DNA from 2 places in the Streptacidiphilus sp. PAMC 29251 genome. Region 1 is predicted to be linked to the other one. Evidence: riboswitches for the same ligand, from Rfam matches in the RefSeq annotation. Region 1 holds a riboswitch; the other holds the start of a gene.

Region 1 (5,461 bases):
ACGAGCTGGTCCGGCTGCTCGGCCGGGCGCACGGCGCCGGGGTGCACGCGCTGGCGCTGGGCGTGGACGAGCGCGCGGTGGTGGCCGAGCGGGACGCCAAGTCGGTCTCGGTGGAGGACACCTTCGAGGTGGACCTCGCCGACCGGGAGCGGATCAGGGCGGAGCTGGACCGGCTGTCCGAGCGCTGCGTCCGGCGGCTGCGGGCGGCCGGGCGGTCCGGGCGGACCGTGGTGATCAAGGTGCGCCGGTTCGACTTCTCCACGCTGACCCGTTCCGAGACCCTGCCCGCGCCCACCGACGATCCGCTGGTGATCGCGGCGATCGCCCGGCGGCTGCTGGAGCAGGTCGAACTGATCGGCGGAGTAAGGCTGTTGGGGGTGGGCGTGTCCGGTCTCGCCGACTACACCCAGGAGGACCTCTTCGCCCAGGCCCAGGCCCTGCGTGAGGCGGAGGAGGAGGCCTTCGCCGAGCTGGCCGCGGAGGCGGAGGGCGCGGAGGAGCTGGACGGCGGCGTGGAGCCGGAGGCCGGGGCCGCCGCGGCGGAGGCCGCGTACGGCGGGCCGGACGGGCCGCGGGCGTTCCACCCGGGCAGCAGCGAGGTCCCCGGCCGGCGCTGGATGCCGGGGCAGGACGTGCGGCACACCGAGCACGGGCTCGGCTGGGTGCAGGGCAGCGGCGTGGGGCGGGTCACCGTGCGCTTCGAGCAGCCCTGGGCGAAGCCGGGACGGGTCCGCACCTTCGCGGTGGAAGACCCGGCGCTGGAACCGGTGGACCCGCCGTCGATCGCCCGGGGGGCGGCGTAGCGCTGCCGCGCAGGGGTGGGGACGTCACGCCCCCACCCCTGGGGTTCAGGCGCCGATGGCGTGGCCGGGGAGGTCCGGGCGGCCGGTCGAGCTGGAGGGTCCGGAGGTCGGGGCCGACTGGTCCGGCTGGCCGGAGCCGGGGACCGGGCTCGGTCCGGTGGGGCGGGTGCTGTCCTGGACCTGGATGTGCTCCCGGTGCAGCTCGTCCCTGATGATCTCCTCCTCGGTGAAGCGCTCGGTCACCAGCCGGATCCGCTCCACCGGGACCACCGTCTTGCGGACGATCACCCGCTGCTCGTGCAGGGTGACCTCCTCGGTGCTCTCGGCGATCGCCTGGTCGGTCAGCTGGGCCCGCTCCTCCGCGCCGACCGGCACCCGCTCGACCCGGATCCGCTCGCGGATCACCGGCACCCGGCGTTCGACCTGCTCCGCCGTCACGTACTTGCGCAGCCGGGCCTGGCCGAGGACGCGCCACTCGGTGGAGATGTCCAGGCGCTCCTCGCGGCAGACGAACTCGATCGGCTCGGGCACGCCGCCCCGGCCGGGGTCGCCCTGCGGCTCCTGCTTGGTCAGCGACGCGGGGGAGGAGGTGGTGGGCGCCGCCGCGGCGGCGCCGGGGAGCGGACCGGTGAGCGGGTCGTTCAGGGGGTCGGTCAGCGGATCGGGCCGGGGTGCGGCCTTGGCCAGCGAAGGCACCGGCGCGGCCGAGGTGCTGGGCGTGCTCGGCGTGGTGGGAGTGGTCGGCGCGGTCTGCGTGGCGGGTCCTGCCGCGGGCGCCATGAAGGCCGCGGTGCGGCTCCGGTCGGCGGCCGGCGCGGCCGGGGCCTGCGGGGCGGTGGCCTGCGGGGCGGGCGGCGCGATCGGGGTGCTGCCGGTCACCGTGGCTGCCGTCGTCGCCGCGGCGGCCGCTGCCACCGGTGCTGCCACCACGGGCTGGGCAGCGGTGGTGGTCGCGGCCGGAGCGCTGGTCTTGGCCGCTGCCGCCGCCGCGGCGGTGCCGGAACCGCTGTCGCTGTGCGGGACGTCCAACCCGTAGTAGCGGTACAGCTGGAGCTCCTGTTCGGGGGAGAGGTGCTGGCCCACGCCGAAGTCGGGGGAGTCCTTCACCTGCGACTTCTCATAGGGGACGCGCAGTTCGTCGCTGATGAACTCACTGCTGGTCAGGGGTACGAAGGCGTCGCGACCGAACAGTCCGGTACGGACGGCGGCCCACTCGGGGCGGCCGGTGGCGTCGTCGAGGTACACCTCGTCCACGGTGCCGATCTTGTCGCCGTTGCGGTCCACAGCCTTGTGGCCGATCAGGTCCCTGGGGTCGATTTCGGTCTGCACGGCTCGATCCACTCCTCACGACGCATAGATGGTCAACTCATACGAAAAGGTATAAAGATCGATTTGTCGAGCCCCGGGGGCCGTGCGGGTGTGTCGCTGCGCCATTCGAGGGCGCCTCGAGGGGCGCTGATAGTCTTGGCGTTGACCGGTCGAGCACGCGCGGGAGAGTCCGTGCATCGCTGGCGGCGCCGAAGGAGCAACTCCTCCCCGGAATCTCTCAGGCATCCGTACCGTGCGTGCAAGGTCAACTCTGGAAAGCAGGAATCCGTGTACGCGGACCCTCACCGACGGTGAAAACCGGCTGCGGCCGGTGAAGCTCTCAGGTCCACATGACAGAGGGGGAGGTCGTCCCGGCACGCCCACAGTGCCACTCGGGTCAGACCAGGAGGCTTCCCCGCCATGACTTCCCCGACTTCCCCCCGCACCGGGCTCGCCGGGCTCGAGCAGTCAAGTCCCTTCGAGGGCCGCCATATCGGCCCGGACGCCGACGCCCAGGCGAAGATGCTGGCCCAGGTGGGCTACAGCAGCTTGGACGAGCTCACCGCCGCCGCCGTCCCCGGCGCGATCCGCAGCCTGGAGGCGCTGGACCTGCCCGCCGCCCGCTCCGAGGCCCAGGTGCTGGCCGAGCTGCGGGAGCTGGCCGGACGCAACCAGGTGCTGCGCTCGATGATCGGGCTCGGCTACCACGGCACCTTCACCCCGCCGGTGATCCTCCGCAATGTGCTGGAGAACCCCTCCTGGTACACCGCGTACACGCCCTACCAGCCGGAGATCTCGCAGGGCCGGCTGGAGGCACTGATCAACTTCCAGACCGTGGTCTCCGACCTGACCGGGCTGCCCACCTCGGGCGCCTCGCTGCTGGACGAGGGCACCGCCGCCGCCGAGGCCGTGGCGCTGGCCCGCCGGGTCGGCAAGGTCAAGGGCGGGGTCTTCGTCATCGACGCCGACACCCTGCCGCAGACCATCGCGGTGATCCAGACCAGGGCCGAGCCGCAGGGCGTGCAGACCGTGGTCGCCGACCTCAGCGCCGGCATCCCGGCCGAGCTGGTCGAGCGCGGGGTCTTCGGGGTGCTGCTGCAGTACCCCGGCGCCTCCGGCGCGGTCCGCGACCTCGCTCCGGTGATCGAGCAGGCGCACGGCCTGGGCGCGATCGTCGCGGTCGCCGCCGACCTGCTGGCGCTCACCCTGATCGCGTCCCCCGGCTCGCTGGGCGCGGACATCGCGATCGGCACCACCCAGCGCTTCGGCGTCCCGATGGGCTTCGGCGGACCGCACGCCGGCTACATGTCCGTCCGCGCCGAGTACGCCCGCAGCCTGCCCGGCCGCCTGGTCGGCGTCTCCGTGGACGTGGACGGCAACCGCGCCTACCGGCTCGCGCTGCAGACCCGTGAGCAGCACATCCGCCGGGAGAAGGCCACCAGCAACATCTGCACCGCGCAGGTGCTGCTCGCGGTGATGGCGTCCATGTACGCGGTCTACCACGGCCCGGACGGGCTGCGGGACATCGCCGCCCGCACCCACCGCTACGCCTCGGTGCTGGCCGAGGGCCTGCGCGCGGGCGGGGTCGAGGTGGTGCACGGGGAGTTCTTCGACACCGTCACCGCGCGGGTGCCCGGACGGGCCGCCGAGGTGGTCGACGCGGCCCGGCTGACCGGGGTGAACCTGCGCCAGGTCGACGCCGACCTGGTCGGGATCTCCTGCGACGAGACCACCACCAGGGCCGACCTGACCGCGGTCTGGACCGCCTTCGGCGTACCGCTCGGCGACGTGGACGCGCTGGACGCGGCGGCCGGGGAGAAGCTGCCCGAGGCGCTGCGCCGCGGCGACGACTACCTGACCCACCCGGTGTTCCACGCGCACCGCTCCGAGACCGGGATGCTGCGCTACCTGCGCAAGCTCGCCGACAAGGACTACGCGCTGGACCGGGGCATGATCCCGCTGGGCTCCTGCACCATGAAGCTCAACGCGACCACCGAGATGGAGCCGGTCACCTGGCCGGAGTTCGCCGAGGTGCACCCCTTCGCGCCTGAGCAGCAGGCGGCCGGGTACCTGAGCCTGATCCACGGGCTGGAGGACCAGCTCGCCGAGCTCACCGGCTACGACAAGGTCAGCATCCAGCCCAACGCCGGCTCGCAGGGCGAGCTGGCCGGGCTGCTCGCGGTCCGCGCCTACCACCACGCCAACGGCGACGCCGGGCGCGACGTCTGCCTGATCCCCTCCTCGGCGCACGGCACCAACGCCGCCAGCGCGGTGATGGCCGGGATGCGGGTGGTCGTGGTGAAGACCCTGGTCGACGGTGACGTGGACGTCGAGGACCTGCACGCCAAGATCGAGCAGCACCGGGACCAGTTGTCCGTGCTGATGGTCACCTACCCGTCCACGCACGGGGTGTTTCGAGGAGAACATCGCCGACATCTGCGCCACCGTGCACGAGGCCGGCGGCCAGGTCTACGTGGACGGCGCCAACCTCAACGCCATGGTCGGGCTGGCCAAGCCGGGCAAGTTCGGCGGCGACGTCTCGCACCTGAACCTGCACAAGACCTTCTGCATCCCGCACGGCGGCGGCGGCCCGGGCGTCGGCCCGGTCGCGGTGCGCGCGCACCTCGCCCCGTACCTGCCGAACCACCCGCTGCAGCCCTCGGCCGGTCCGGCCACCGGGGTCGGCCCGATCGCGGCCGCGCCCTGGGGCTCGGCCGCGATCCTGCCGATCTCCTGGGCGTACGTCCGGCTGATGGGCGGCGAGGGGCTGAAGCGGGCGACCCAGGTCGCGGTGCTCAGCGCCAACTACATCGCCAAGCGGCTCGCGCCGTACTACCCGGTGCTCTACACAGGCCCGGCCGGGCTGGTCGCGCACGAGTGCATCATCGACCTGCGGCCGCTGGCGAAGTCGGCCGGGGTGAGCGTGGACGACGTGGCCAAGCGCCTGATCGACTACGGCTTCCACGCCCCGACCATGAGCTTCCCGGTGGCCGGGACGCTGATGATCGAGCCCACCGAGAGCGAGGACCTGGGCGAGATCGACCGCTTCTGCGAGGCGATGATCGCCATCCGCGGCGAGGTGGACCGGGTCGGCGCGGGCGAGTGGCCGGCCGACGACAACCCGCTGAGCAACGCCCCGCACACGGCCGCGCTGCTGGCCGGCGAGTGGGAGCACCCGTACAGCCGCCAGGAGGCGGTGTTCCCGGCCGGGGTGAACCCGGCGGAGAAGTACTGGCCGCCGGTGCGCCGGATCGACGGGGCCTTCGGTGACCGCAACCTGGTCTGCTCCTGCCCGCCGCTGGAGGAGTACGTCTAGCGGGGTAGGTGTTCAGAGCAGCAAGAAGGGGCCG
Region 2 (5,461 bases), 4.7 Mb from region 1:
TCCCAGGCGATCCGGCCGGGTGAGCGGCCGAGGATCTTCTCCGGGACGATCGCGGAGTCGGCATCGACCTCCAGGGTCGCGGTGCCGGAGTCGTGAAGTGGCGCAGTCATGAGTGGATAGACCCCCAAGCCGGTGGTGACCGGCACACGGTGCCCGGTCGACCCGCCTGGTCGTGAGCCCCGATCGGGACGCGGACCGACCGACGAGGTCGCAGTTCACAGTTGGTGCCAAGTGCTTTGGAACGAGATTGCGGTGACGATAAGCCAGGCATTCACTGACAAAGCGTTCGAGTGACTAGTTTTAGTCGCATTAGCAGATAGAACTCAAGCTGGCCGGACGAACCGGACATCTCACCCCGTTCCACACTCGTGCGACCCCATTCCCGGTAACGGTCCGAAGTCGCCCTGTGCGTGCAGGTTGTGAGGCAGCCTCGACCCACCACCCGCGGCGCCACTCTTCAACACCGATGACGACCTCCGCCAGACCCCCTACTCAAAGGTTGCCTAACCGTGATCTGCATCGATACATGCCCAGGACCTGCGAATACCTCTCTTCACACGCCTGTTACACGGGCCCCTCGGCCTGGATCTACGCGTGCAGATTACGTTCCCGCAGGTCAGGCGCTCCTCTGACACCACTGGAGCGGGTGTCACCCTGTTCCGGGCGCCCGAAACCAGGCGCTTCGAGACCCTTTCGATATGTCACGGAGCGCTACCGACTGAGGGTTGGTCAGATCCGGGGGTAGCCGTATCCGCCGCCGCCGGGAACCGGGCGGTCGAAGAAGGGAGCGGTGCGGACCTGGAGCCAGAGCGCCACCGGGTCGAAGGGGTCGGACATCGCGACCGTGGACACCGCCACGCCCTCGGGAACCCCGGACAGGGCGTGCTGCATCATCTGCCGGACCGACTCGACGGCCGGCGGGCTGGAATCGTACAGATCCAGACCGATCACCAGATAAGGGGCACCCCAGGCGGGTTCGACCCAGGCCCGGCGCAGCGAGCGGACGGCGGGCGTGCCGTGCGCGGCCTGGTTCAACAGGGCGTAGAACTGGTCGGCGGCGATCTGCGGCTCGCTGATCCGCAGCGGGCCGGCCGGCAGCCGGTCCAGGCCGCCGGCGATCCGGCGCAGGTCGGCCCAGGGCAGTCCGACGCCGCCCCCCGGCTGATGCGGGTTAAGCCACAGGCCCCAGCGCTCGCGATAGAGCGCGGCGGCGATCTCCCGCCCCTGGCTGACCTGGTAGGCACGGCTCCAGCCGCTGGCGGCGAGCTGCTCGGGGGAGGTGACGCAGGGCGCGTAGCCGACGCCGCCCACCTCCATGTTGCCGTACTGGGCGTCGGGGCGGCCGGGCTCGCCGTGCCAGAGCAGCATCCACACCTGGCCCTCGCCGACCGCGCGGAGCAGGGACTCATAGGTGTCGAAGCGCCCCGGCACGACCTCGCGCAGGACCTGTTCGATGACGGCCCCGCCGCCCACGGCACCGGCTGACCCGACCACTGACACCCTCTCCCCTACCCCTGGCCGTATCCCCTGGCCTTGTCCACTGCCCGTGGCCTCTGTCCACCCCTGGCTGCTGCTCGAACAGTGAGCCTAGTACCCGGACGGGCCGCGTTCGAAGAACGGCGCCACGGACAGCAGCATCCAGTCCCCGACCGGGTCCTGCGCGGAGTCCAGCAGCACCACGTCCAGGCCCCAGGGCAGCGGCACCGCGCCCAGCGCCCGGCCGAGCGCCTGGACCACGGCGTCCTGGTCCTCCGGCTGCCAGCGGTCCAGCTCGACCCCGACGAAGAGCTTCTCGGGGTCCCCCTCGACCTGCGCCAGCACCCGACGGGCCGTCAGCACCACCGGGGTGCGGGCGAGTTCGCCGATCGCGGCAGCGAGGAACTCCAGCGGATCCTGGTGCGGCTCGGGGATCCGCAGGCCGACCCGGGCGCCCTCGACGGTGCGGAGGCCCTCGTCACCGGTGCTGCCCCGAAGCCCGCTCTCCCTGGGCCGGCCGCAGAGCTCGGCGACGCCGGCCGCCGGGATCGGGATCCCGACCGCGCCCTCGGGGTTGACCACGATGCCGATGCCCAGCGGCATCCCCTGCGCCAGCTCGCGCACCGGGGCGATGGTGAACGGCATGTTCCCGGCGATCCGGCGGAACTGGTCCTCGGAGCTGAACACCGGCACGAAGGGCTGGCCCGCCAGCTCGGTGGTCGGCAGCGCCAGCGTCCCGGGCTCCTGGCCGGCCCCGCCGGGCAGCGGCACCCAGACCTGGCTGCGGCGCAGCACCTCCACCACCCGGGGGGTCGCCCCGGGGTCGCCGATCGCGGCGACCAGGACCTGCTCCAGCTCGTTCTCGGGCCAGCCCTGCACCTGTGCCGGGATCGTCGGGTGCTGCATTGCCCGTACCGCCGTTTCGCCGTGGTCACTGCTGCTTTTGGTCGCTGCTGCTGCCGGAAACAGTATCGGGCCGGGGCGTGCGATGATGGGCGACGCCCAACAACTGAACACCGGCCGTTACAGCCCGCGCGGGAGAGCCAGGCCGTCCACTCACTCCATGGCATCCATGGGAGGGGACGCAGCCGGCGCCGAAGGAGCAAGCCCTCCCCGGAATCTCTCAGGCACACCTACCGCACGGGCGAGGCACATCTGGAAAGCGGTCGGCGCGCTCCGCGGAGCGCGGGCCCGACCCACCAACGGTGCAAGCCGTCCCCCTCGACCCACAGCCGAGGGGTGGCGGTGAAGCTCTCAGGTCGCAGCGACAGAGCGGGAGCTCTGCCGCAGCATGTCCTTGAGAGCTTAGGAGCAGCCCTGATGAGCCTGCGATCGACCGCAATCGACTCCGTCCATCGCGCCCTCGGCGCCACCATGACCGACTTCGCCGGCTGGGACATGCCGCTGCGCTACGGCAGCGAGCGCGAGGAGCACAACGCCGTCCGGACCAGGGCCGGCCTGTTCGACCTCTCCCACATGGGCGAGATCACCGTGACCGGGCCCAGGGCCGGCGAGCTGCTGGACCACGCGCTGGTCGGCTTCGTCTCGGCACTGGCCGTGAACAAGGCCCGCTACACCATGATCTGCGCGGCCGACGGCGGCATCCTCGACGACCTGATCGTCTACCGCACCGGCGAGACCGAGTTCCTGGTCGTCGCCAACGCCTCCAACGCCCAGCTGGTCCTGGACGAGCTGACCGCCCGCGCAGAGGGCTTCGACGCGGTGGTCCGGGACGACCGGGACGCCTATGCGCTGCTCGCGATCCAGGGCCCGGAGGCCACCGCGATCCTGGCCCCGCTGACCGGGGCCGACCTGCCCGGGCTGAAGTACTACACCTCGCTGCCGACCACGGTGGCGGGCCGCCCGGCGCTGCTGGCCCGGACCGGCTACACCGGCGAGGACGGCTTCGAGCTGTTCGTCGCCCCCGCCGACGCCGAGCACCTGTGGAACGCGCTGTCCGCCGCGGGCGCCCCGGCCGGGCTGGTCCCCTGCGGGCTCTCCTGCCGGGACACCCTGCGGCTCGAGGCCGGGATGCCGCTGTACGGGCATGAGCTGACCACCGCGCTCACCCCCTTCGACGCCGGCCTGGGCCGGGTGGTCCGCTTCGACAAGACCACCAACGACGGCGAGTTCGTCGGCCGCGCGGCGCTGGAGAAGGCCGCCGCCGAGGCCGCGGTCAACCCGCCGCGGGTGCTGGTCGGCCTGGTCTCCCCCGGACGCCGGGTGCCCCGGGCCGAGATGGCCGTGGTCTCCGCCGCCGACGGCTCGGTGATCGGCTCGATCACCTCCGGCGCCCCGTCGCCGACCCTGGGCAAGCCGATCGCCATGGCCTATCTGGACGCCGCGCACGCCGTCCCCGGCAGCACCGTGGCCGTGGACGTCCGCGGGACGCACGAGCCGGTCGAGGTCGTGGCTCTGCCGTTCTACAAGCGCGTCCGCTGAGGCTGGCGCCCCGCCCGTCCGAGATCGGCGCCCCGCCCGCTGACGCTGGAGCCCCGTCCGTTTAGCCCCGACCACCCCTCATCCTGGAGAATCACCCCATGAGCAACCCCCAGCACCTCACATACAGCAAGGAACACGAGTGGCTGACCGCCGTTGAGGACGGCGTGGCGACCGTGGGCATCACCGCCTACGCCGCCGACGCGCTCGGCGACGTCGTCTACGTCCAGCTCCCGGAGGTCGGCCAGGCCGTCACCGCGGGCGAGACCTGCGGCGAGCTGGAGTCGACCAAGTCGGTCAGCGACCTCTACTCCCCCGCCAGCGGCGAGATCGTCGAGGCCAACCAGGCCGTGGTGGACGACCCCGCGCTGGTGAACTCCGCCCCCTTCGCCGAGGGCTGGCTGTTCAAGATCCGCCTCGACGGCACCCCCGAGGGCCTGCTGTCCGCCGACGAGTACTCCGCCCACACCGGCGCCTGACCTCCCGAGGGAAGACACACCACCATGACGGTTCTGAACCAGTCCCTGCATGCGCTCGACCCCGAGGTCGCCGCGGCCGTGGACGCCGAGCTGCACCGCCAGCAGTCCACCCTGGAGATGATCGCCTCCGAGAACTTCGCCCCGGTCGCGGTGCTGGAGGCGCAGGGCTCGGTCCTCACCAACAAGTACGCCGAGGGCTACCCCGGCCGCCGCTACTACGGCGGCTGCGAGCACGTCGACGTGATCGAGCAGCTGGCGATCGACCGGGTCAAGGAGCTGTTCGGGGCCGAGGCCGCGAACGTCCAGCCGCACTCGGGCGCGTCCGCCAACGCCGCCGCGATGTTCGCGCTGATCAAGCCGGGCGACACCATCCTGGGCCTGGACCTGGCCCACGGCGGCCACCTGACCCACGGCATGAAGATCAACTTCTCCGGCAAGCTCTACAACGTGGCCGCGTACCACGTGGACGCCGAGACCAACCTGGTCGACATGGAGGAGGTCGAGCGCCTCGCCAAGGAGCACCAGCCGCAGCTGATCATCGCCGGCTGGTCCGCCTACCCGCGCCAGCTCGACTTCGCCGCCTTCCGCCGGATCGCCGACTCGGTCGGCGCCCTGCTGATGGTGGACATGGCGCACTTCGCCGGCCTGGTCGCGGCGGGTCTGCACCCCAACCCGGTGCCCTACGCCGACGTGGTCACCACCACCACCCACAAGACCCTCGGCGGTCCCCGCGGCGGCGTGATCCTCTCCAAGGCCGAGTGGGCCAAGAAGATCAACTCCGCGGTCTTCCCCGGCCAGCAGGGCGGCCCGCTGGAGCATGTCATCGCCGGAAAGGCGGTGGCCTTCAAGGTCGCCGCCACCGACGAGTTCAAGGACCGCCAGCAGCGCACCCTCGAGGGCGCGAAGATCCTGGCCGAGCGGCTCACCCGTTCGGACCTCACCGGGGCCGGCGTCTCCGTCCTCTCCGGCGGCACCGACGTGCACCTGGTGCTGGTCGACCTGCGCACCTCCGAGCTGGACGGCCAGCAGGCCGAGGACCGGCTGCACTCGGTCGGCATCACCGTCAA

What was found. A riboswitch is a leader RNA that binds a small molecule or an ion and turns the genes downstream of it on or off. The one in region 1 is predicted to bind glycine.
Region 2: another riboswitch for glycine. It lies ahead of gcvT (glycine cleavage system aminomethyltransferase GcvT); the one in region 1 lies ahead of gcvP (aminomethyl-transferring glycine dehydrogenase).

What each region holds. Positions count from the first base shown of each region.
Region 1 covers NZ_CM135725.2:2,228,724-2,234,184, reverse strand. The annotation lists gene ACXKR8_RS10445 (DNA polymerase IV) at 1-803, shown strand, start outside; gene ACXKR8_RS10440 (PRC and DUF2382 domain-containing protein) at 849-2,132, opposite strand; glycine riboswitch at 2,283-2,375, shown strand; glycine riboswitch at 2,377-2,478, shown strand; partial or broken gene gcvP (aminomethyl-transferring glycine dehydrogenase) at 2,532-5,427, shown strand.
Region 2 covers NZ_CM135725.2:6,963,300-6,968,760, reverse strand. The annotation lists gene ACXKR8_RS33250 (ABC transporter permease) at 1-110, opposite strand, end outside; gene ACXKR8_RS33245 (enhanced serine sensitivity protein SseB C-terminal domain-containing protein) at 730-1,494, opposite strand; gene ACXKR8_RS33240 (enhanced serine sensitivity protein SseB) at 1,588-2,382, opposite strand; glycine riboswitch at 2,502-2,625, shown strand; gene gcvT (glycine cleavage system aminomethyltransferase GcvT) at 2,797-3,918, shown strand; gene gcvH (glycine cleavage system protein GcvH) at 4,017-4,394, shown strand; gene glyA (serine hydroxymethyltransferase) at 4,419-5,461, shown strand, end outside.